4 regions of the Streptomyces sp. 12E genome follow, and region 1 is predicted to be linked to each of the others. Evidence: riboswitches for the same ligand, from Rfam matches in the RefSeq annotation. Region 1 holds a riboswitch; each other region holds the start of a gene.
What was found. Region 1 has a riboswitch for cobalamin ahead of ACZ8ZB_RS07970 (cobalamin biosynthesis protein). Riboswitches for the same ligand answer to the same signal wherever they lie in the genome.
Positions count from the first base shown of each region.

Region 2: linked by a shared signal. The riboswitch ahead of ACZ8ZB_RS22745 (ribonucleoside-diphosphate reductase subunit alpha) and the one ahead of ACZ8ZB_RS07970 (cobalamin biosynthesis protein) in region 1 are both predicted to bind cobalamin.
Region 3: linked by a shared signal. The riboswitch ahead of ACZ8ZB_RS28135 (ABC transporter substrate-binding protein) and the one ahead of ACZ8ZB_RS07970 (cobalamin biosynthesis protein) in region 1 are both predicted to bind cobalamin.
Region 4: linked by a shared signal. The riboswitch ahead of ACZ8ZB_RS28160 (GHMP family kinase ATP-binding protein) and the one ahead of ACZ8ZB_RS07970 (cobalamin biosynthesis protein) in region 1 are both predicted to bind cobalamin.

Region 1 is NZ_JBVNCJ010000001.1:1,683,568-1,689,279, forward strand. It holds gene ACZ8ZB_RS07950 (alpha/beta hydrolase) at 1-793, opposite strand, end outside; gene ACZ8ZB_RS07955 (class II aldolase/adducin family protein) at 940-1,650, opposite strand; gene ACZ8ZB_RS07960 (inorganic phosphate transporter) at 1,813-3,066, shown strand; gene ACZ8ZB_RS07965 (hypothetical protein) at 3,107-3,328, shown strand; cobalamin riboswitch at 3,483-3,620, shown strand; gene ACZ8ZB_RS07970 (cobalamin biosynthesis protein) at 3,742-4,683, shown strand; gene ACZ8ZB_RS07975 (cobyric acid synthase) at 4,680-5,712, shown strand, end outside.
Region 2 is NZ_JBVNCJ010000001.1:4,877,619-4,883,330, forward strand. It holds gene ACZ8ZB_RS22740 (ribonucleotide-diphosphate reductase subunit beta) at 1-565, opposite strand, end outside; gene ACZ8ZB_RS22745 (ribonucleoside-diphosphate reductase subunit alpha) at 565-2,925, opposite strand; cobalamin riboswitch at 3,049-3,225, opposite strand; gene ACZ8ZB_RS22750 (GNAT family N-acetyltransferase) at 3,238-3,744, opposite strand; gene mctP (monocarboxylate uptake permease MctP) at 3,818-5,446, opposite strand; gene ACZ8ZB_RS22760 (DUF3311 domain-containing protein) at 5,443-5,709, opposite strand.
Region 3 is NZ_JBVNCJ010000001.1:6,127,040-6,132,751, forward strand. It holds gene ACZ8ZB_RS28125 (ABC transporter ATP-binding protein) at 339-1,124, opposite strand; gene ACZ8ZB_RS28130 (FecCD family ABC transporter permease) at 1,121-2,236, opposite strand; gene ACZ8ZB_RS28135 (ABC transporter substrate-binding protein) at 2,233-3,258, opposite strand; cobalamin riboswitch at 3,287-3,464, opposite strand; gene ACZ8ZB_RS28140 (class I SAM-dependent methyltransferase) at 3,518-4,267, opposite strand; gene ACZ8ZB_RS28145 (MFS transporter) at 4,236-5,504, opposite strand; gene ACZ8ZB_RS28150 (ATP-grasp domain-containing protein) at 5,497-5,712, opposite strand, start outside.
Region 4 is NZ_JBVNCJ010000001.1:6,133,090-6,138,801, forward strand. It holds gene ACZ8ZB_RS28150 (ATP-grasp domain-containing protein) at 1-688, opposite strand, end outside; gene ACZ8ZB_RS28155 (cysteine synthase family protein) at 685-1,707, opposite strand; gene ACZ8ZB_RS28160 (GHMP family kinase ATP-binding protein) at 1,704-2,612, opposite strand; cobalamin riboswitch at 2,807-3,037, opposite strand; gene ACZ8ZB_RS28165 (ferric reductase-like transmembrane domain-containing protein) at 3,244-4,224, shown strand; gene ACZ8ZB_RS28170 (hypothetical protein) at 4,472-4,642, shown strand; gene ACZ8ZB_RS28175 (DUF7336 domain-containing protein) at 4,754-5,035, shown strand; gene ACZ8ZB_RS28180 (hypothetical protein) at 5,125-5,391, opposite strand.

The sequences.
Region 1 (5,712 bases):
TGAGCACCGGGGAGTCGAGGACGAGGCCGGCGACGCGGGCGCGCACCTCGGAGCGGGCGGCGGCGCGCAGCGCCATGGTCGCGCCGGTGGACCAGCCGTACAGGACGACCTGCCGGGCGCCGGAGTCCACGGCGTGGTGGAGCGCCGCGTCGAGGTCGCGCCACTCGGTCTCGCCGAGGTGGTTGAGGCCGTCCGGGGAGCGCGGCGCGCCGGGGTCGCCCCGGTAGGCGGGGGCGAGCACCGGGAAGCGGTGGCGGTGCAGGAACTCCATGAGGTTCATGGTGTGTTCCCGGGTGGCGCCGAGGCCGTGGACGGCGATCACCCAGGTGTCCCGGGCGCCCGGGACGAACCATGCGGGCAGGGGGCCGAGTTCGCCGGGGAGGTCGAGGTCGGTGTGGTCCAGGCCGAGGGCGCTTCCCGGGTCGCCGACGTACACGTTCGGGGTGAGCCGGGCGCGGTCGCCGGGTTCCGGGGCGCCGTACGTGACGCGTTCGAGGCGGCGCACGACGGTGTCGGCGGAGTCCGGGGCGCCGGGCAGGACGGGGCCGACGACCGCGTGGAAGCCGTCACCGGTGAGACCGTGGCGTCCGGGCCGCAGTGTGGCGAGATCCCTGGTGAGGGCCACCTGGCCGGCGGCGGTGGAGTGGACGGTGAGTCCGGGGTCGGTGGGCAGGGGGCCGCCCGGGGACGTCCTGAGCGCGGCGTCGCTGGCGTACCGGCCGACGGCCACCGCGGCGGCGCCGGCGCCTATCACGGCGGTGACGGCAGCGGCCGTCGCTCTGACAGTGCGCACGTTCTCCAGTGTCATGTCGGAACGTGTACCCGGCCAGTGGGGGCGGTCACCGGCGGAGGGTTCGGGGCGGGTCGTCCCGCCCCGCCGCCCCTTCCCGCCCCTGGGGGCCGTGCCCCCGGACCCCTTCGGCCCTGCGGGCCGCGCCCTCAGGCGCCGGACGGGCCGGACCGCTGCCCGTACCCCCGCAGCCGCTCCCCCGCCTCCGCCACCTGCGCCGGGGTCAGCAGGTGCGGGGACAGGCCCGGGACGGAGGAGGCGGTCAGCCAGAGGCGGCACATCCATTCCAGCTGGGCCGTGCGGTCGTAGGCCTGGGCGAGGGTCGCGCCGTGGGCGACGGTGCCGTGGTTCCGCAGGAGGCAACCGGTGCGGCCGTCGAGGGCGCGGAGCATGTTCTCGGCCAGTTCGTCCGTGCCGTACGTCGCGTAGCGGGCGACCCGGACGGGCCCGCCGAGTGCCGCCGCCATGTAGTGGATCAGCGGCAGCTCGTCGACGAGCGTGGAGACCGCCGTCGCGTGCACGGCGTGCGTGTGCACGACGGCGCGCGCGCCGGTCGTGCGGTACACCGCGAGATGCACGGGCAGCTCGCTGGTGGGGACGAGCGAGCCGAGGACCTGCCGGCCGGCGAGGTCGACGCCCGTCACGTCGTCCGGCGTCAGCCGGTCGTACGGCACCCCCGACGGCGTGACCAGGACGGTCCCGCCGATCCGCACCGAGACGTTGCCGGAGGTGCCGACGACGAGTCCGTCGGCGACGGTCCGGCGCGCGGTCCCGACGAGTTCCGTCCAGGCGCGCGCCTCCTCCTCGCTCATGTCCCGGGCGTCCCCCGCCTCCCGCACGTCCCCTCGCCGTTCAGCCATGCCGTGATCCTGCCAGGCGGCCCCCCGTCACCGCGGCACCGCCATCCGGCGGAGCGCCCACCCCCTCTTACGGTCACCACGATGCCCGTTCCAGTTCATCTTCCGTTCACCCTGGTTACCTACATTCGACCAGCCAATGACCTCGAACGATTGCCTGGGTAAATGGAAAGCTTCTCGCTGATCCTCGCGATTGTGGTGGTAACCGCACTCGCGTTCGATTTCACGAACGGTTTCCACGACACCGCGAACGCGATGGCAACGACCATTTCGACCGGTGCGATGAGGCCCAAGGCTGCGGTGGCCATGTCCGCCGTCCTGAACCTCGTCGGTGCTTTTCTCTCGGTGGAGGTCGCCAACACGATCTCCAAAGGACTCGTCGACGAGTCCGGCATCCGTCCCGAGGTCATCTTCGCCGCCTTGGTCGGCGCGATCCTCTGGAACCTCCTGACCTGGCTGGTCGGTCTGCCGTCCAGCTCCTCGCACGCCCTCATGGGCGGTCTGATCGGCGCCACCGTCGCCTCCGCCGGCCTCGGCGCGGTGCACGGCGACGTGCTGGTCACCAAGGTCCTGATCCCCGCGATCGCCGCCCCGCTGGTGGCCGGACTCGCCGCGATGTTCGCGACCCGGCTGACCTACCGCCTGGGACGGGGGGCCGACAGCAAGGCCTCCGAGAAGGGCTACCGCGCCGGGCAGATCGCCTCCGCGGGCCTGGTCTCCCTGGCCCACGGCACCAACGACGCCCAGAAGACGATGGGCATCATCACCCTCGCCCTGGTCGCCGGCGGCGCCGTCGCCCCCGACTCCGACCCGCCGCTGTGGGTCATCCTCTCCGCGGGCATCGCCATCGCGCTCGGCACCTACCTCGGCGGCTGGCGCATCATCCGCACCATGGGCAAGGGCCTGACCGACCTCCAGCCGCAGCAGGGCTTCGCCGCCCAGACCAGCGCCGCGACGGTCATCCTGGCCTCCTCGCACCTCGGCTTCTCCCTCTCCACCACGCATTCCGTTTCCGGTTCCGTGATGGGCGCGGGCCTGGGCCGCAAGGGCGGTGTCGTCCGCTGGTCGACGGCCACCCGGATGTTCGTCGCCTGGGGCCTGACGCTGCCCGCGGCGGCCCTGGTCGCGGCGCTCGCCGAGTGGATCTGCGGCTTCGGCAGCTGGGGCACCGCCCTCGTGGCCGTCTTCCTGGTCGCCTCCAGCGCGGCGATCTGGAAGATCTCCCGGCGCGAGGTCGTCGACCACACCAACGTCAACGACCACGAGGCACCGGAGGCGGAGCCGTCCGGCGTGGTGACGCAGGCGATGGCCGCGGTGACCCCGCCCCCGGCGGGCACCGTGCCCGACGACCTCTCGGCCACCATCCCGGCGCCGGCGCCCGCCGATCCGGCGGCCCCGTCGGCCACGACCACCGTCTGACCGCGGCCCGGCAGATCCGGTACGAAGGAAGAAGAGCACCGTGAAGATCGACTGGGCGGCCCTCGGCTCCGTCTTCGGCGTCAGCCTCGTGGTCACCGTGGCCCTGGTGGGCCTGTTCACCCTCGGCATCAACGGCCTGTCCCGCCGCGAGCGGTCCGCCGCCCAGGGCCGGTCCGCGGCCCTGGCGGTCAGCGGCGCCTACGCCTGCTTCGCGGCGTGCGCGGCGGCGGTGGGATACGGCATCTACCTGATCATGGCCTGATCACAGGCCGCACCCGTCCGGGCGGGCGGTGCGGGAGCCCCGGCTCCCGCACCGCCCGCCCGCGTGTACGCGTCCCCGCCCGGGGTTCACCCGCCGGAGCCCCTCTGTGGGCCTCAGCACACTTCAGCCTCGCAGGTCAACGGCAAGTTGACGGCTCTTCCGGGACCGTGGTGGACTGCCTCAGCCACTACGGCGGCAGGAGAGGAAGCCGGTGCGATTCCGGCGCGGTCCCGCCACTGTCACCGGGGTGAACACCCCGGGAGCCAGGAACTCTCACCGCCGGTCTCGTCGAACCAGGGCGCGGACACCCTGAGTGAGGACATAACGCCATGCGCGGCTGCCTGCCGAGGTCGATCAGCGACACCCCGCCCCGCTTCGGGGCCGCTCCCTCCGGTTCCGTCACCGGCTGACCCATGGGTGCCGATCGCGTGTTCGCGTACGGCGCCGCCGCCGGCCTCCTCGGCGACCTGCTGCTCGGCGATCCCCGCCGGGGACATCCGGTCGCCGCTTTCGGGCGGGCCGCGGCTGCCGTGGAACGGGTGCTGTGGCGGGACGACCGGGGCCGGGGCGCGGTGCACACCGCCGTGTGCGTCGGCGGGGCCGTCGCGCTGGGGAGCCTGGCCGCACGCCTCGTGCGCTCCTCCCCCGCCGCCTCCGTCGCCCTGACCGGTGTCGCCACCTGGGCCGTCGTCGGCGGGACCTCGCTGGCCCGGGAGGCCCGCACCATCGGACGGGCGCTGGAGGCCGGGGACGTCGAGGCGGCCCGGGCACGGCTGCCGCACCTGTGCGGCCGGGACCCGCAGGCCCTGGACGCCGACGGGATCGCCCGCGCGGTGGTCGAGTCCGTCGCCGAGAACACCTCCGACGCCGTGGTGGGCGCGCTGGTGTGGGGCGCCGTCGCCGGGGTGCCGGGACTGCTCGGGTTCCGGGCCGTCAACACGCTGGACGCGATGGTCGGCCACAAGTCCCCCCGTTACCGCCGCTACGGCTGGGCCTCCGCCCGCCTCGACGACGTCGCCGGGTGGCCGGGGGCGCGGCTGACCGCCGTGCTCGCCGCGCTCGCGGGGCCGGATCCGCGCGGGGCCGTGCGGGCGTGGCGCGCGGACGCGGCGAAGCACCCGAGCCCCAACGCCGGGCCCGTCGAGGCGTCCTTCGCGGGCGCGCTCGGCGTACGGCTCGGCGGGACCCTCTCCTACGGCGGGCGGGTCGAACACCGGCCCGTCCTGGGCGGCGGCGGGCGTGCCGTGGCCGTGTCCGACATCGACCGGGCGGTACGGCTCTCACGACGGGTCGGCTGGCTCGCGCTCGGGGCCGGCGTCGCCGTACGGAGCGTCATGAAGGGACGTGCGTCATGAGCGGTGGAGGGCTGCTGGTCGCCGGGACCACCTCGGACGCCGGCAAGAGCGTGGTGACCGCCGGGATCTGCCGGTGGCTGGTGCGACGCGGCGTGAAGGTCGCGCCGTTCAAGGCGCAGAACATGTCGCTGAACTCGTTCGTGACGCGGGAGGGCGCCGAGATCGGGCGGGCACAGGCCATGCAGGCCCAGGCCTGCCGGATCGAGCCGACCGCGCTGATGAACCCGGTGCTGCTCAAGCCGGGCGGCGAGCGGTCCAGCCAGGTGGTGCTGCTGGGCAGGCCGGTCGGCGAGATGAGCGCGCGCGGCTACCACGGCGGGCGGCAGCAACGGCTCCTCGGCACGGTGCTGGACTGTCTGGAGCGGTTGCGGGGCACGTATGACGCGGTGATCTGTGAGGGGGCCGGCAGCCCGGCCGAGATCAATCTGCGGCGCACCGACATCGTGAACATGGGGATCGCCCGGAACGCCGGGCTGCCGGTCCTCGTGGTCGGCGACATCGACCGGGGCGGCGTCTTCGCCTCCTTCTTCGGCACCGTCGCACTGCTCTCCCCCGAGGACCAGGAGCTGGTCGCCGGGTTCCTGGTGAACAAGTTCCGGGGTGATGTGTCGCTCCTGGAACCCGGTCTCGACATGCTGCACGGTCTGACCGGGCGGCGGACGTACGGCGTGCTGCCGTTCCGGCACGGGCTCGGCATCGACGAGGAGGACGGACTGAGGGTGTCGCTGCGCGGCGCCGTGCGGGAGTCCGCGGTGGCCGCGCCGGTCGGTGAGGACGTGCTGCGGGTCGCCGTGTGCGCGGTGCCGCTGATGTCCAACTTCACGGACGTGGACGCGCTCGCCGCCGAACCGGGTGTCGTGGTGCGGTTCGTGGACCGGCCCGAGGAGCTCGCCGACGCCGACCTCGTGGTCGTACCGGGCACCCGCGGGACCGTGCGGGCGCTGCGGTGGCTGCGGGAGCGCGGGCTGGCGGACGCGCTGAGGCGGCGGGCGGCCGAGGGACGGCCCGTGCTGGGGATCTGCGGGGGCT
Region 2 (5,712 bases), 3.2 Mb from region 1:
AGGCGAACGCCCCGTAGAAGAACAGGCCCTCGATGCACGCGGCGAAGCAGATCAGGTTCAGCAGGAAGCGGCGGCGGTCCGCCTGCGTCTCCAGCCGGTCGATCTTCTCCACCGAGTCCATCCACCGGAAGCAGAACTCGGCCTTCTCCCGGATGGACGGGATGTTCTCCACGGCCGCGAAGGCCGCCGCCCGGTCGTCCGGGTCGGGCAGGTACGTGTCCAGCAGGGTCAGGTAGAACTGGACGTGCACCGCCTCCTCGAACAACTGCCGCGACAGGTACAGCCGCGCCTCCGGGGAGTTGATGTGCTTGTACAGGGTCAGCACCAGGTTGTTCGCCACGATCGAGTCGCCGGTCGCGAAGAACGCGACCAGCCGGCCGATCAGGTGCTGCTCCTCGGGGCTGAGCTTCGCCAGGTCGGCCACGTCCGAGTGGAGGTCCACCTCCTCCACGTGCCAGGTGTTCTTGATGGCGTCCCGGTAGCGCTCGTAGAAGTCGGGGTAGCGCATGGGGCGCAGGGTCAGCTCGAAGCCCGGGTCGAGCAGGTTCTTGGTTTCGCTGGTCATCACTGGCAGGCCTCGCAGGACTCGGGGTTTTCCAGGGAGCAGGCGACGGCATCGGGGTCGGCCGCCTGCCGGACGGGGACGGTGGTCCGGGCCGCCGCGCGGGCGATCCGGGTCGCCGGGCGGGAGCGCAGGTAGTACGTGGTCTTCAGGCCCTGTCTCCAGGCGTACGCGTACATCGAGGAGAGCTTGCCGATGGTCGGCGTCTCCAGGAACAGGTTCAGCGACTGGGCCTGGTCGAGGTACGGAGTGCGGGCGGCGGCCATGTCGATCAGACCGCGCTGCGGGATCTCCCAGGCGGTGCGGTACAGCCGCCGCACGTCCTCGGGGATCCACGCGAGGCCCTGCACGGAGCCGTTGGCTTCGCGCAGTGCCTCACGGGTGCGGGCGTCCCACACGCCGAGCCGCTTCAGGTCGTCCACCAGGTACGAGTTGACCTGGAGGAACTCGCCGGACAGCGTCTCGCGCTTGAACAGGTTGGACACCTGCGGCTCGATGCACTCGTACACGCCCGCGATCGACGCGATGGTGGCGGTGGGCGCGACCGCGAGGAGCAGCGAGTTGCGCATCCCGACGGAGGCGATCCGCGTGCGCAGCGCCGCCCAGCGCTCCGGCCAGGTGAGCTCGACGTCGTAGTGGTCGGGGTGCAGCACGCCCCGGGCGGTACGGGTCCTCTCCCAGGCCGGGAACGGGCCGCAGCGCTCGGCGAGGTCGGCGGAGGTCTCGTACGCGGCGAGCATGATCCGCTCGGCGATCCTCGTGGACAGGGCCTTCGCCTCCGGGGAGTCGAAGGGCAGCCGCAGCTTGAAGAAGACGTCCTGCAGGCCCATGACGCCGAGACCGACGGGGCGCCACTTGGCGTTGGAACGGCCCGCCTGCTCGGTCGGGTAGAAGTTGATGTCGACGACCCGGTCGAGGAACGTCACGGCCGTGCGCACCGTCTCGTCGAGGCGCTCCCAGTCGACGTCCCCGTCCGCCACGAAGGCGCCGAGGTTGACCGACCCCAGGTTGCAGACCGCCGTCTCCCCGTCGTCGGTGACCTCCAGGATCTCGGTGCACAGGTTCGAGGAGTGGATGACGTGACCCGGCTCGGCCGTCTGGTTCGCCGTGCGGTTGGCGGCGTCCTTGAAGGTCATCCAGCCGTTGCCGGTCTGCGCGAGGGTGCGCATCATGCGGCCGTACAGCTCGCGGGCCGGGAGGGTCTTCTTCGCCAGGCCCGCCGCCTCGGCGGCCCGGTACGCAGCGTCGAACTCCTCGCCCCACAGGTCGACCAGTCCGGGCACGTCCGCCGGGGAGAACAGCGACCACCGCCCGTCGGCGTCCACCCGGCGCATGAACTCGTCCGGCACCCAGTGCGCGAGGTTCAGGTTGTGCGTGCGGCGGGCGTCCTCGCCGGTGTTGTCGCGCAGCTCCAGGAACTCCTCGATGTCGGAGTGCCAGGTCTCCAGGTAGACCGCCGCCGCCCCCTTGCGCCGCCCGCCCTGGTTCACGGCGGCGACCGAGGCGTCGAGCGTCTTCAGGAACGGGACGATGCCGTTGGAGTGCCCGTTGGTGCCGCGGATCAGCGAACCCCGGGCGCGGACGCGGGAGTAGGACAGGCCGATGCCGCCGGCGTGCTTGGAGAGGCGGGCGACCTGGTGGTAGCGGTCGTAGATCGAGTCCAGCTCGTCCTTGGGGGAGTCGAGGAGGTAGCAGGACGACATCTGCGGGTGCCGCGTGCCGGAGTTGAACAACGTGGGGGAGGAGGGCAGGTAGTCCAGACGACTCATCAGCCCGTAGAGCGCGGTGACCTCGTCCAGGGAGCGCGCGCTGTCGTCCTCGGCGAGTCCGGCGGCGACCCGCAGCAGGAAGTGCTGGGGCGTCTCGACGACCTTGCGGGTGACCGGGTGCCGCAGCAGGTAGCGGCTGTGCAGGGTGCGCAGGCCGAAGTAACCGAAGCGGTCGTCGGCCCCGGGGTCGATCAGCGCGTCCAGGCGGACGGCGTGCAGCCGGACGAACCCGGCGGTCCGGTCGGCGATCAGGCCCTCGCGGTGCCCGGTCGCGACCGACTCGGTGAACGAGGTGACGCCCTGTGAGGCGGCCTCGGCGCGGATGGAGACGGTGAGCAGCCGGGCGGCGAGCCGGGAGTAGGCCGGGTCCTCGGAGATGAGCCCGGCCGCCGCCTCGGTGGCCAGCTCCCGCAGCTCCGCCGCGTCGGCGGAGGCGGACCGGCCGCGCAGCGCGGCGGCGGCGACCCGGCCGGGGTCGGCGTCCGGCAGGTCGGCGGTCAGCTCGGTCAGGGTCCGCAGCAGCGCGGCACCGGGGCCGCCGCTCTCCTCGGTCACGTCGGTCGCTGAGGCCGGATCGGCTGGCGCGATGGTCACGTGGGGCTCTCCCTCGCTCGGCACGGGGCCTCGAGGAGGGCAGGGGGCAGCACACGAGCGCACACGGCGTCGCGTCCACCGGCCCATTCCGCGAGGCCCGGACGTCCAGGCACCCGGACCGGACGGCCGGGCGCACTGTCGGCAGGTCCTCGGACTGACGCCCGTGCGCGCACCTCGGCGAGGGCGGGCATGGGTACACCGTTGCGGGACAGTTCCGGATTCACACCGGATTCCCCTGCGACGACAGCGAGCATGAGCATACATCTTGTGTCAGGCGCCGCCGACAACCCCATATGTTGTGTCGCGGAGGTGTCAGAGCGTCAACTCGTAAGCGAGGAGGGTGATGTCGTCCAGCTCCGGCAGGGGGTTCCAGTCGCGCTCCGGGGAGCGGGTGAAACCGAGCCGCTCGTAGACGCGGTGGGCGGCACGCATGGTGCGCTGGGTCGACAGCACGACCCGTCCGCACCCCTCGACGGCCCGCGCCCGGTCCACACAGGCGCGCACCAGGGCCTCCCCGGCGCCCCGCCCCCGCCCCGCACGGGCGACCGCGAGCATCCGGATCTCCGCCTCGCCCGGCCGCGCCATGTCGGCCATCGGGCCGGGACCCGGCACGAAGGTCACTCCGCCCAGCACCGTCCCGTTCGCCACGGCGACCAGCACCTCGGCGGCGGCCGCCCGCTTCCCCACGTCCCGCAGCTCCCCGAGGTAGGGGTCGCTCCCCCCGAAGTCCAGCAGTCCGTCCAGCAGATAGGCCTGGGCGGTGATCTCACCGAGCTCTTCGTGCTCGCCGGGTTCCACCGGCCGGATGACGATGTCCATGAGCGGAGTGTGCCGGACGGGTACGACGACGGGCCGCCGGTTTTCCCGGCGGCCCGTCGTCGTACCCGTCGCGTCAGTGGGCGCTGCCCGCCGTGGCCGGCGGAAGCTCCGCCTGGACGCCGGGGTCGCCCGCGTCCGCCGTGTAGTCCTCCGGCTTGGTCCGGTCGACGCCCTCGGGCGCCTTGAGGGCCCGCATGACGAAGGTCAGCACGACCGTGACCAGGACGTTGAGCACGAACGCGGTGAGGCCGATGTAACCGATCTCGCCGATGCCCGGGATCTCCTTCGACGACCCGCCGAAGTGCTTCTGCGTCGGCGAGGCCACCCCGTACGCGGCGACCGTGCCGTAGACCATGCCGACCGCCCAGCCGCCGATCAGCGCCCAGCGGTGGAACCAGCGGGTGAACAGACCGCCCACCAGCGCCGGGAAGGTCTGCAGGATCCAGATGCCGCCCAGCAGCTGGAAGTTGATGGCGACCGTCTTGTCCATGGTCAGGACGAAGGCCAGCGCGCCCACCTTCACCAGCAGGGACACGGTCTTGGAGACCTGGGTCTCCTGCTTCGGTGTCGCGTCCGGCTTGATGAAGTCCTTGTAGATGTTGCGGGTGAAGAGGTTCGCCGCCGCGATCGACATGATCGCCGCCGGCACCAGCGCGCCGATGCCGATCGCCGCGAAGGCCACGCCCGCGAACCAGTCGGGGAACATGTTCTCGAACAGCTGCGGGATCGCCAGCTGGCCGTTGCTGACGTTGACCCCGGCCGCGATCGCCATGAAGCCGAGCAGCGCCAGCAGGCCCAGCATCAGGGAGTACAGCGGCAGGATCGTGGTGTTGCGGCGGATCACCTCACGGCTGCGCGAGGACAGCGTCGCGGTGATCGAGTGCGGGTACATGAACAGCGCGAGCGCCGAGCCGAGCGCCAGCGTGGCGTACGTCCACTGGCCCGCCTCGCCCGGTACCAGCGCCCCGCGCGGGGCGCCCGTGGCCGGGTTGGTCTGGCTGTACGCCTCGCTCGCGGAGGCGAAGATCTCGTCGAAGCCGCCCAGCTTGATCGGGATGTAGATGATCGCCACCGCGATCACGAGGTAGATCAGCGTGTCCTTGACGAACGCGATCAGCGCGGGCGCCCGCAGACCCGAGGAGTACGTGTACGCCGCCAGCACACCGAAGGCGATCAGCAGCGGCAGGTCCTTGACGAACCAGTTGGTGTCCTCGCCGCCGCCGACGCCCATCACGTCCAGCACGGCCTGGATGCCGACCAGTTGGAGCGCGATGTACGGCATCGTGGCCAGGATGCCGGTGACCGCGACGGCCAGCGACAGCCCCTTGGAGTCGAACCGGCCGCACACGAAGTCGGACGTCGTCACATAGCCGTGCCGGTGCGACACCGACCACAGCCGGGGCAGGAAGGTGAAGATCAGCGGGTACACCAGGATCGTGTACGGCACCGCGAAGAAGCCGGCCGCGCCCGCCGCGTAGATCGCCGCTGGCACGGCCACGAAGGTGTACGCGGTGTACAGGTCGCCGCCGAGCAGGAACCAGGTGACCCAGGTCCCGAAGGACCGCCCGCCCAGTCCCCACTCGTCGAGGCTGTGCTCGTTCTCGGCCTTGCGCCAGCGTGCGGCCATGAATCCCATGGCCGTGACCAGCACGAAGAAGAAGATGAAGACGGCGAGTGCCACGCCGTTCACGCCGTCGTTCACTTCGACGCACCGCCCTTCGAGGCCGAGCGGGCGCGCTGGTCACGCTGCCAGAGCTTGTACGCGACCATCGTCAGCGCGGTGGAGAGGAGCACCCACAGCATCTGATACCAGTAGAAGAACGGAATGCCGATGACGACGGGGTCGGTCTTGGCGTACGAACCGACCCACAGCATGGCCACGAACGGTGCGACGAGACAGAGGGCGATGACGACGCGGACGGGCGTCACCACCTGCCCTCCTCTGGTTTCTGGGGTTTGTGACATCAG
Region 3 (5,712 bases), 4.4 Mb from region 1:
TCTCCCTCTTCGGTCTTCTCGTGGGTTGCGTCGGCCTGCACGGGGCGGCGCCTCCCGCCCTGGCCGGTGGTGGCACCGTAGGCAGGCGGCACCGGCCCGGGAGGACGTGTTTTCCGGTATGACCATCCGACGATCGAAGGTGTGCGTCATGAACTGCCCTGTGATCGTGAGCGGTTCGCAAAGCTTCGCTCCCGCGGCATCGCGATCTCTCCCGGACGGCCGGCCCGACGACCACCGGGCGGGAGCCACCCGGAGGCCGGGGTCCCCGACCGCCTTTTCCGGGCCCGCGCCCGCTCATGCCCAGGCGGCGCGGGCGGGCAGGGGCACGGGCGGGCCCTTCAGCCGCGTGGTTCCCCGGGGAGGAACGTCACCTGCGGGGCGCCCGTGCGCGGATGGGTGGCGACTTCCGCCGCCACTCCGTAGACCTCGGCCAGAAGCTGCGGGGTGAGGATCTCGGCGGGCGGGCCGGAGGCGGTGACTTCGCCGTCGTGCAGGACGTAGAGGCGGTCGCAGTAGTAGGCGGCCAGGTTGAGGTCGTGCAGGGCGAGCAGCACGGTGGCGGGCAGGCGGCGCAGGGCGGCGAGCACGGACAGCTGGTGGCGGATGTCGAGGTGGTTGGTGGGTTCGTCGAGGACGAGGAGGGTGGGCTGCTGGGCGAGGGCGCGCGCGATGAGGACGCGCTGGCGCTCGCCGCCGGAGAGCCGGTCGAAGGGGCGGTCGGCCAGGTGGACGGCGTCGGCCGCCAGGAGCGCGGAGTCGATGATCTCGGCGTCCTCGGCGGTGTCGCCGGCGAGGAGCCGTTTGTGCGGGGTGCGGCCCATGGCGACGACCTCGCGGACGGCGAGGTCGAAGTCGGCCGCCGAGTCCTGGACCACCGCCGCCACGGTGCGGGCCAGTCGCCGCACCGGCAGCGCCCAGGCGTCGTCCCCGTCGACGCGTACCCGGCCGGTGTCGGGGCGCAGGACGCGGTAGACGGTGCGCAGGAGGCTGGACTTGCCGCTGCCGTTGGGGCCGACGAGCCCGATGGTCTCGCCCGGGCGGGCGGTCAGGGAGACGTCGTGCACCAGGCGGCGGGCTCCGGCGGTGAGCGTGACGCCGTCGACGCTCAGTTCGGTCGCGGTCATGCCGCTCCTCGGTCGGTGCCGCGCCGGGCGTCCCGGCGCATCAGCCATAGGAAGAACGGCCCGCCGCACAGGGCCGTGAGCACGCCGACGGGTATCTCCGTCGGCGCGGCGACCGTCCGTGCGGCGATGTCGGCCCAGACGAGGAAGACCGCTCCGCCGAGTGCCGCCGTCGGCAGGACCCGGCGGTGGTCGCCGCCGACGAACAGGCGCACGATGTGGGGCGTCATCAGGCCGACGAAGCCGATCGGTCCGGCCGCCGCGACCAGCACGCCCGTGACGAGGGAGAGCAGCACGAACAGCCGGGCGCGGAACCGGGCCACGTCCAGCCCCATCGTGGTGGCCGCCTCCTCGCCGGCCAGCAGCAGGTTGAGGTTGCGGGCCTGCGCCATGAGGACGCCGACACCGAGCAGCAGGACCGTGCTCGGCAGCCACAGGGTGCCCCAGCCGACCCCGCCGAGGCCGCCGAGGGTCCAGGCGAGGACCGCGCGGGCCTCGTTGCCCCGGCCGGTGGTGAGCAGCAGCAGGTCGAGGACCGCGGTGAGCACCGCCGCGACCGCCACCCCGGACAGCACCAGCCGCGCCGAGGTGATGCGTCCGCCGGTGCGGGCGGTGGCGTACACGAGCAGGAGCGCGCCCAGGGCGCCCAGGAAGGCGGCCGCCGGCAGGGAGGCCGGCCCGAAGAGGGCGACCCCGAACACGATCACGGAGACCGCGCCGAGCGACGCCCCCGAGGAGACGCCGAGCAGGTACGGCTCGGCGAGCGGGTTGCGCACCAGGGCCTGCAGCGCGGTGCCGATCACCGCCAGGCCGGCGCCGGTGACCGCACCGAGCAGCACCCGCGGCGCCCGTACGTCCACCACGATGGTCTCCCGGGCCCGCGACCAGTCCGGATCCTGCCAGTCGGCGCCCAGCGCGTGCGTCACGATGCCCCACACCTGGCCGGGCGGCACCTGGACGGAGCCGATCGCGAGGCCCGCCGTGGCGGAGACGACGAGCAGGGCGGTGAGGACGAGCAGCGTGACGGCCGACCTCGTACGGCCCGCTCCCGGCTCGTCGGCCTTCCGCCGTGGAACCGCCCGCTCGGTGGAGGAGTCGGTGGCGGCCCGGGTCACCGGAAGCTCTCGGGGTGCAGTCCGCGGGCCAGGTCCTCGACCGCGTAGGCCGAGCGGATGCCGACCAGGGTGGCGGTCAGCGGCAGGACGACGAACCGCTTGTTCCTGACGGCGGGCACGTCGGCGAGCGCGGGCTGGGAGAGCAGGAACTTCTTCTTCTCCTCCACGCTTCCGGCGCCGGCGTAGTCGTAGACGGCGATGACCTCGGGCCTGCGCTCGACGACCTGCTCCCAGGAGACGTCGCCGAAGACGTCGTCGAGGTCGGCGAAGACGTTCTCGCCGCCGGCCAGCCGGATCAGCTCGGTGCCCAGGCTCTTGCCGCCCGCGGTGAAGGCGCTCTTGTCACCGCTGTCGTAGACGAAGACGGACACCCCGGGCTCGCCCCCGACCTTGCCGGCGGCCTTGCCGACGCGGCCCTCGAGGTCGGCGACCAGCTCGTCGGCCCGGTCCGGGACACCGAAGATCCTGCCGATGGTGCGGATCTCGTCGTAGGTGTCCTTCATCGTCACCCGCTTCTCGCCGCAGTACTCGCGGTTGAGGTAGGTGTCGATGCCTGCGTCGGCGAACGCCTTGCGGGAGCGGCCCTCGTTCTCGGCGAAGGCGCTGCCGTAGCCTCCGTAGACGAGGTCCGGCTCGGCGTCCAGGACCTTCTCGAAGGACGGCTCCCTCTCCGCCAGCTCGGGGATCGCCTCGTAGTCCTTCTTCAGCTCGGGCAGGACGGCGGAGTCGGGGAAGGCCGTGCCGACCATGCGGTCCTTCAGACCGAGCGCGAGCATGAGCTCCGCCGGGTGCTGGTGGATGGTGACCACCCGCGCCGGCGGCTCGTCGTACGTCGTCCTCACGCCGCAGTTGTCGACGGTGACCGGGAAGCCCTCGGGCACGGCCGCGGTGGCCTTCGCGTCCCCGCCGCTCCCGTCGGACGAACCGCAGCCGGTGGTCAGCAGCACTGACGAAAGAGCCACGGCAGCGGCCGTGGCACGAAGGAACCCGTGCGTGCGGGCAGGGGTGAACAGCTGGGACACGTGAAGCCTCCTGGAGTCCGCGCTCCTCGGATCGGGCCCGCGACGGACCAGTGTCCTGACTCCCGGATCGACGTTCCCTCCGCCTTCCCGCGCGGTGCGCAGTGGCGTGTCGGAGGGGCGCTCCCCGGTCACAGTGGCGGGACCGTGCCGGATTCACACCGGCTTCCTGTCTCCCGTCGCGGCGATGACCAGGTGATCCTACGTTTGCTCGAGCCGATGGCCAAAGGGCGCGCGGACCCGGCCGCACGCCCCGCCTTCCTCACGCTTCGCGGACCGCCCGAAGGACGAGCCGCTCGGCACTCTCGTCGTAGGGGCGCCCGTCGAACCCGCCGAAGACCTCCACGTGGCCGAACCCCGCCTCCTCGACCATCCGCCGCAGCTCCACCGCGCTGTACACGAACCACGTCAAGGTGGCCCGCGTCACCCGCTCACCCCGGACCAGCACCCACTCGCTGCGCAGCCGCGCCCACTCGTCCAGCACGGTGTCGGTCTGCACCATCAGGTCGTCGCCCCGCCGCACCACCTTGGGCGGGGTGACCCTGCGGGCCAGGAGCTCCTTCCCGGCGAGGTCCAGGACGAGCGTGCCGCCGGGAGCCAGGCAGGTGTGCATGGTGCGCAGCACGCGCGCGTTGTCCGCGGGATCCTCGAAGTACCCGAAGGAGGTGAACATGTTGAGGACGACGTCGAAGCCGCCCGGTGCCTCGTACTCGCGGGCGTCGGCCCGTACGTAGGTCACCTCGGCACCGGCGTCGGCCGTCCGCTTGTGTGCCCGGTCCAGCATGGCCGGGCTCAGGTCCACTCCGGTCACGCGGTGACCGCGGCGGGCGAGCGGCACGGTGAACACCCCCGGCCCGCAGCACAGGTCCAGCACGCGCGACCCCTGCGGGAAGGCCAGCAGGGGAGAGGTGTCCAGCAATTCCTCGGCCTGCTCGTGGCGCTGCTCGGAGAAGAGGAAGTCGTGGAACTCGGTCCAGAAGTCATCGTCCTGGAATCCGCCCGTCCGTGTCATCGCGCGTCAGTGCTCCTTCATGGTCGCCGTCGGGGACAGGGCGCTGCGCCGTGTGACGGCGCAGCGTGAGCAGCAGAGGGGGAAGCAGCAGACACTGGGCGGCTGCCAGCAGCCAGAACCAGCCGGTGTGCCCGGCCCGTTCGCCGAGGCCGTACAACTGCCCGCCCAGCACGCCGCTCGCGCAGGCGCCCAGGCCCGCGGCCAGCCGCTGCTGGCCGAAGACCACGGCGTCGGAGCGGGGGCTGCGGCGCAGCGCCTCCAGGTCGTTCTTGAGGAACAGCACGATGTCGCCCAGCGTGATCAGCGCCCCGCCCGCCAGCAGTGCCGTCCGGGTACCGGCCGCCAGCACGGCCAGGCCCGCCGCCAGCCCCGTGAAGCCGACCGCGAGGGCGAGGGCGTACGGCATGCGCCGGATCAGGCCGGACGCGAGTGGCTGTACGACGATGACCAGCGTGAAGCAGAGCAGCAGCACCACGCTGTAGAACGCGCTGGAGGCGCGCTCGACGGCGTACACCGCCAGGAAGTGCTGGAAGTGGAAGTAGAGGTAGAAGGCGAGCGCGTTGGCGGCGAACGGCAGGAGTGCCACGCCGGCCAGGAGCCCCGAGGGGGCAGTGTCCTCCGGCCCGGCGGGGTGCTCCGTGGTTGTCCCTGGCAGTCGTGCGTGTCCCGCCGTGATCGCGAGGAACAGCGTCGTCACGGCCGCGAACAGCCAGCCGGGTGACGAGAGGACGAACGGCCCGGCGATCAGCGGGCCCACGGCCATGCCCGCGTTGAGTGCCGCGTTGCCCGCCGACAGGAACGCCGGGCGGCGCTCGTCGTCGACGCCGTGCACCAGGTACGCCTTGTTCGCGGGCAGGTAGAGCGCGGCACCGCAGCACGTCAGGACCAGCGCCCAGACCGCGAGGGTCGGCCAGCGCAGGGCCAGCAGGAGTCCGGCGAAACCGACGGTGCGCACGACGAGTGCCCACAGCATCGTGCGGCGCAGTCCGATCCGGTCCGCGAGGGCTCCGCCGACGATGCCGCCGGAGAACTGCACGAGCGATGCCACGGCCAGGACGACGCCGACCGTGCCGAGCCCCATCCCGAGCCGTTCGTGCAGGAACACCGACATGAACGGCAGGACCATGAAGCTGCCGAGCGGAATGAGGAACGAGCTGAGCAGGAGGAACCGCAGCGGGCCGGTGAGCGGAAACAGCGAGGCCCGCAGACCAGGTCCCCGAGTGGTGCGCTCACCCACCGGGCGCCTCCCGGCCGGCCGGGTCGGTGAGTACCCGCAGGGCGCCCGCGGCGGCCACCGCGCGGTGGGTGGCGAGTTCGGCGGTCTCCGCCTCGGCGTACACGATGCCCGCGTAGCCGCGGCTGTCGCCGAGGTGCTCGATGAGGTCGCCGGTCTGCTTGACCGGGTACCAGGCGGGCGTTCCCGGCATGTCGGTGAGCCGGTCGAG
Region 4 (5,712 bases), 4.4 Mb from region 1:
CGGTGATCTCCTCCCGGAAGTGCGGCTCCGGTGACATGAGCCGACTGGAGACGCCCAGCAGCCGGGTGCGGCCGTCCCAGGTGAGCGTCTCGGCGCTGTACACCGGGCCGCTGAAATAGGGCTCGGCGAACAACCGTCCTTTCAGGTCCCGACCGGACGCCTCCGCCAGCGCCGCGTCGAGTTCGCCCTCGTCCCGGACCAGCCACACGTTCTGGCTTCCGGTGCCCGCCGTGTCCTTGAGCACGAGCGGCAGTCCCGCCTCCTTGAGCAGCAGTCCGCGTGCCTCGCGGTCCGGCTCGGCGTTCTCGACGGCCCTTCCGCGGGTGAGACCCGCGTCGTGCAGTCTGTTGCGTACGGCGGCCTTGTCCCGGGTCAGTCGCAGGACGGCTGGATCGAGACCGGGCAGGCCGAGGCGTTCGGTGAGGGCGGCGCCGGTGAGAGTCCAGGTGTCGGTGGAACTGATCAGGCCGCGCAGCCCCGGGGTGCGCCGGAGCAGATCGGCGGTTCGTTCCACGTCGAAGGTGTCGGTCACGACGACGTCGAGGGCGCCGGCGGGCAGCCGGTCCAGTTCGTAGGCGTAGTAGGCGGGGGCCCGGGTGAGGAGCAGCAGGCGCTCGCCGAGCCGGTCGGCGGCGCGGACCAGACGGCCGAGGCCGAAGGTCAGTGACTCCAGGCAGGCCACGGTCATGCCGCCTGCTCCTTCCAGCGGGCCGGACGGGGAGTGCGTTGCCACGTCATCCTCGACCAGGGCATGGCCATCTCCTCCGGAGTGCGGACCTCGAGGGGTTTCAGCGCGGCCGGGTCCAGGGCCTCGGCGTGCCGGGCGAACACGCGCTCCACGTAACGGTGTCCGGTGTCGGCCCCTACCACCAGGTGCAGTCGGTCGGGGTGACGGCGGGCCTCGTACGTCGCCGTCAGGTAGCCGGCGCCGGTGGACAGCCCGGCGAACACCGCGTGTTCGCGCAGCAGGGCGACCGCGCCGGACATGGCGTGGGTGAAGTCCAGCCAGTGCACGGTGTCGTAGAGGTGGTGGCGGACGTTGTCGAAGACGATCGACGAGCCGATGCCGGCGATGATCGCCTCGGGATCGTGATGGTCCTGGCTGCCGAAGGTGACGCTGCCGAAGGGCTGGACGCCGACCAGGCGCACCGAGGGGTCCGCAACGCGCAGGTGTTCCACGATGCCGCCGGTCGAAGCTCCGGAACCCACCCCGCCGACGACGGTCAGCGGTACGGCCGGGAACTCCGCCGCGATCCGGTCGGCGACCTCTCGGTAGCCGAGGTAGTGGACGTCGTCGTGGTACTGGCGCATCCAGTGGTGGCCAGGGCGCTCGGCGAGTATCTCGCGCACCCGCCGCACCCTCAGTTCCTGGTCGAGCTTGAGGTTCCGCGACGGTCTGACCTGTTCCACCGTGGCGCCGAGGATCTCCAGTTGAGCGAGGGTGGTGGCGTCGACGGTGGTGGACGCGACGATGTGGCACCGCATGCCGTACCGGTGGCAGGCCAGGGCGAGGGCGTAGGCGTAGATGCCGCTGGAGCTGTCGATCAGGGTCTGTCCCGGACGGACCGTGCCCCGCTCCAGCAGACGACGGACGGCGGCCAGAGCCGAGTAGATCTTCATCGACTCGAACCGCAGCAGGACCAGGCCGTCGGTGAGCCGGACGAGGTCCGGGACTTTGAGGGCGTCGGCGATGTGGGGGTGGATCACCCGTAGCCTCCTTGGGCGAAGGTGCACTGGTGGCCGAGCGAGTGGAAGAACGCGGAGAGTTCGGACTTGACCTCGGCCCGTGGGCGTGAGGCGAAGAGATAGCCGGCCAGGCAGCCGGTGTGGGCGACGAAGACGCCGTCGGCGCCGAACCGCTCACGATGGGCCTGCAGGCTGCCGAAGGTCGCCTTGGGCAGCACCTCCTGGGACAACGCGGCGCTGGTCGTCGCGGCGCGGGCGACGGCGCCCGGGTCGCCCGAGTCGAAGCCCTTCAGCAGATCGGTCAGGCACCGCTGGTACTCCTCGCCGCGGCGCCGGTAGTGGTCCAGCAGCAGGGGAGTGACGGCGGCGGTGTCCACCGTGCCGGGTTCCGTGACGAAGGCGGCGTGGAAGCCGATGTCCGGGCCCAGTCGCCGTACCACCCGGTGCCGGCCGCTGAGGTACAGGGCGAACTCGTCGAGGAAGACGCTGTCGGCGCGCTCGATGCCCGCCAGGACGCCGAGGACCACGTCCGTGTCGTACGGCAGGGAGAAGACGCGGAACAGGCAGCGCAGCGTCGCCACGATGTCCGCCGTGGAACTGGCCATCCCCACGCCCACCGGCAGTTCGGAGTGGGTGTGCCAGTCGCCCGGTGGCAGGGTGAGGCCGTAGTGGTCGAGGAAGAGCCGAACCGCTGTCGCCGACTTCTCACCCAGTGCCGGCGGACGCGGCGAGCCGACCGTCGTCCTCGGTGTGAAGTACACCCAGGAGTGACGGTCCACGGGAAAGGACACCACCGCGATCTCAGGATCGGTGCCCGCTCGCAACGGGCCCTGGTACAGCTCGCCCAGAGTGCCGTGGCAGACACCGGACACCGTGCCGCCGGACACGCCCGGTTCCTGGAGGACACCCGCGACGGGTCCGGGCATGGTCGGCCCCGGTCCGTCGGACGACACGCCGACCCGGGGTCGGTACGGCCGACGCGAACAGGCTGGGTCCCGCACAGCATCCTCCTCCGTACCGGGCCTTGCACACCGACAGGGAAGGAAGCGCGGCCACACGCACGACGTAGGACCGCCCATACCGCCGACCCAGTCCACGAGGTCACGCGCACAGCCCGCGCGGGACACGGGCGCAGTGGCAGGTCTTCGGACTCGCGGGCACGTCCGCCGAAAGGGCGTACACCTACCGGCCGTCTCTTCCCCGGCCCTGACGCGGGCCCAGTGACATCGACGGCTTTCGTTCCCACTCACCGCTGCGGGACAGCCCCGGATTCGCACCGGGTTCCCTCTTGCGTCGCGCCACCGGGCGTCCGGGCGGACGGGAGGCGCGAACCGACTGCGTGTACCAGCGTAGAGGCGCTCGTATCCCTGCGACAGTGGGGCTTCGGCGGTTGTCTTGAATGTGGAGGGGAGGCAGAAACCAGGTGTGCCCCGTGCAGTTCTCGTGGTGGCTCTGGCCGGATAACGCCTCTGGGGATCGCTGCCTCCTCAGCCAGACTTGTCGTCTCACACCACATGCGCACCGTTGCTGCGGTGGCCCGCGCCCGGGAGGCCCCTGATGACGTCAGACGTGAGGCCGGACGAGGACGGGGCGGTGACCCCGCCCGGACGGCGACGGCCTCCCGGCGACCGCGTCGCGCTCCGCGGCGACCTGCGGTCCGCGCTGCCCGACGCCACCACGGCGGTGGTGGTCACGGCGCTGGTCTTCGCGCTCTTGTGGGCGCGCATGGAGTCGGGTGCTTCGGACACCGTCGCGGTCATGCCGTTCATGGACGATCCCGGCACCTACTGGATGTACCTGCTCAGCCAGGCGTTCGGCTGGTCGGGGCTGCTGTGGGCCTGGGGCACGGTCATGCTCGGTCTGCTGCTGTCGGGGCCGCGCCCCGCCCGGCTGCCGGTCTCCCGGCAGGTGCTGGAGCGCTGGCACCGCACCACGAGCCTGACGACCATGGCGCTGATGTTCGCGCACGCGCTGATGTTCGCGGCGGAACTCGTGCGCTACGAGACGAAGGTGGACTGGGCCGAGCGGCTGTGGGTGGCCTTCGCCGACAGCTTCGTTCCCGGCTGGTACGACTCCGGAACCGGAAGGGTCGCCATCCCGATCGGCCAGGGCGCCCTGTACCTGGCGATTCCGCTGGGGCTGCTGTTCTACGTCCGGCACCGCATCGGAGCGAACACCTGGCGGCGGCTGCACCGGTTCGTGATCGTCGTCTACGTGCTGAGCGTGTGGCACACCCTGCTGTACGGAACCAACGTCTGGTACGGACAGTGGCCGCGCACCGTGCTGTGGCTGCTGCAACTGCCGGTCGCGGTACTGCTGTTGACGCGCCTGCTGAGACCGGCCCGGCGGGCCGAACGGCTGGGCTCCCCCGGCGGGGGAGCGGCCCGGCCGGGATGGTGGGTGCGGGCGGCGGGGCGGGTCGCCGTCGCAGCCGTCGTCGTCGGGATCGTCGTCGTGGTGGTGTCCGGCCGCGACGGCGGACGGGACCGTCCGGCCCATCCGCCCGCGACGGCCCCCCACGCCCAGGAGACGGACTGACGGCCGGCACCGGGCGGGCTGGCGGGACGGACGGCACGTCCGCGCGCTCAGGTCCCGGTACGGGTGTTTGCCTGCCTGGACGTCTGCGACCAGGCAGGCGTCGTCGTCCGGGAGTTCACGGCAACGAGGTGGAGCCGGGCGTCGAACGCGGGACCGGCCGCACCGCCGTGCGCGGTGAGCCGGCAGGGGTCCCGGCGGCATCGGCCCGGCCACGTCCGCTGGAGTGGTGTACCGGCGGCCACCCGGTATGACAGAGTCCGGCTACTCCCGCATCCGCAAGATCTCCGGCACCGCGGTCGCCGTCGTCGGCTCCGAGGACCTGACCCTTCAGGGCAGTGTGACAGGAACGCTCGCGTTCCCCGACACCGACGACGGAAGGCCGGCGGATCCCTCGACCGGGCGACGGACCGGGTCATGAAGGGGGGCGGCCACCGGCCGCCCCACAAGAAGGGCCCCGGCTCCGTCCACCACAAGGTGCGCAAGTACCTGTCGCGCAACTGAGCCCAGCAAGGAAGGTCGGAAGATCACCGTGGCCGATCCGCAGATGGTCCACCTGCTCTGGCACGTACACCACCACGCGCCGGAAGGAACGGAAGCCGAGCACTTCAAGGCTCCCGACGACTTCTGGGCCGATGAGGAGGCAGGGGACGACGTGAAACTGCTCGGCACCTACTCGAGCCGAGACGCCGCACGGGCCCGGATCCGACGAGCCCGCCGGCTCCCGGGCTTCAGCGACGAACCGGACTGCTTCTACGTGGAGGAGTTCGCCATGGACAAGGACGAGTGGACCGAGGGGTACGTGGACGGGTGACGCTACCGGGCCGGTGGCATGCGCCGGATGTCGCGCATGCCACCGGCCCGTTTCCCCATGGGGCACATCAAAGGGCGTGACGAGGCGGGTCAGAAGAGGTCGAGCCGGGCGGACTCGGTCGCTCCCAGCATGCGGCACTCCCCTGTTTCCCCGTCGACGCTGACGTAGCCCGTGCCGACGGCCATGTCCCGCAGTTCCCCGGTACGGAGGTGAGCGATTGATTGGCAGTCGAAGTAGAAGGTGCTTCCCACCCGGGCGCGCTCTCCCTCGACAAGCGCGAAGGCCATGCCCTCGTGGCTGACCTTCTCGTCCAGGAACTTCTTGGCCAGTCTGGTCGCCTCTTCCATGTCCAGCATCAGTCTGTCCTCAGGAGGGGAAGTTTCGCCATGGTGAGAGATCGGCATGCCCCGGTCGACCATCCGGGAACACCACGTCCCCCTTGGTGTTCACCGCGTTGAAGACACGGGCTCGCCGCCCCTTCCGGCCCCTCACGATACCTCGGGCGCCATCTCCCCCTTCTTGATCTCGTTGACGATGCCCGAGACGGTGGACGCTTTGAATTGCCGTCCGCCGTACAACGCTTCGACGGGTGCTGTGGAGACCCTCCCTGAGGCCTCCGGGCGCCGAGGAGGGGGCCCTCGGCCAGCAGACGGTCGACTGCCACCGCACAGGCGCGG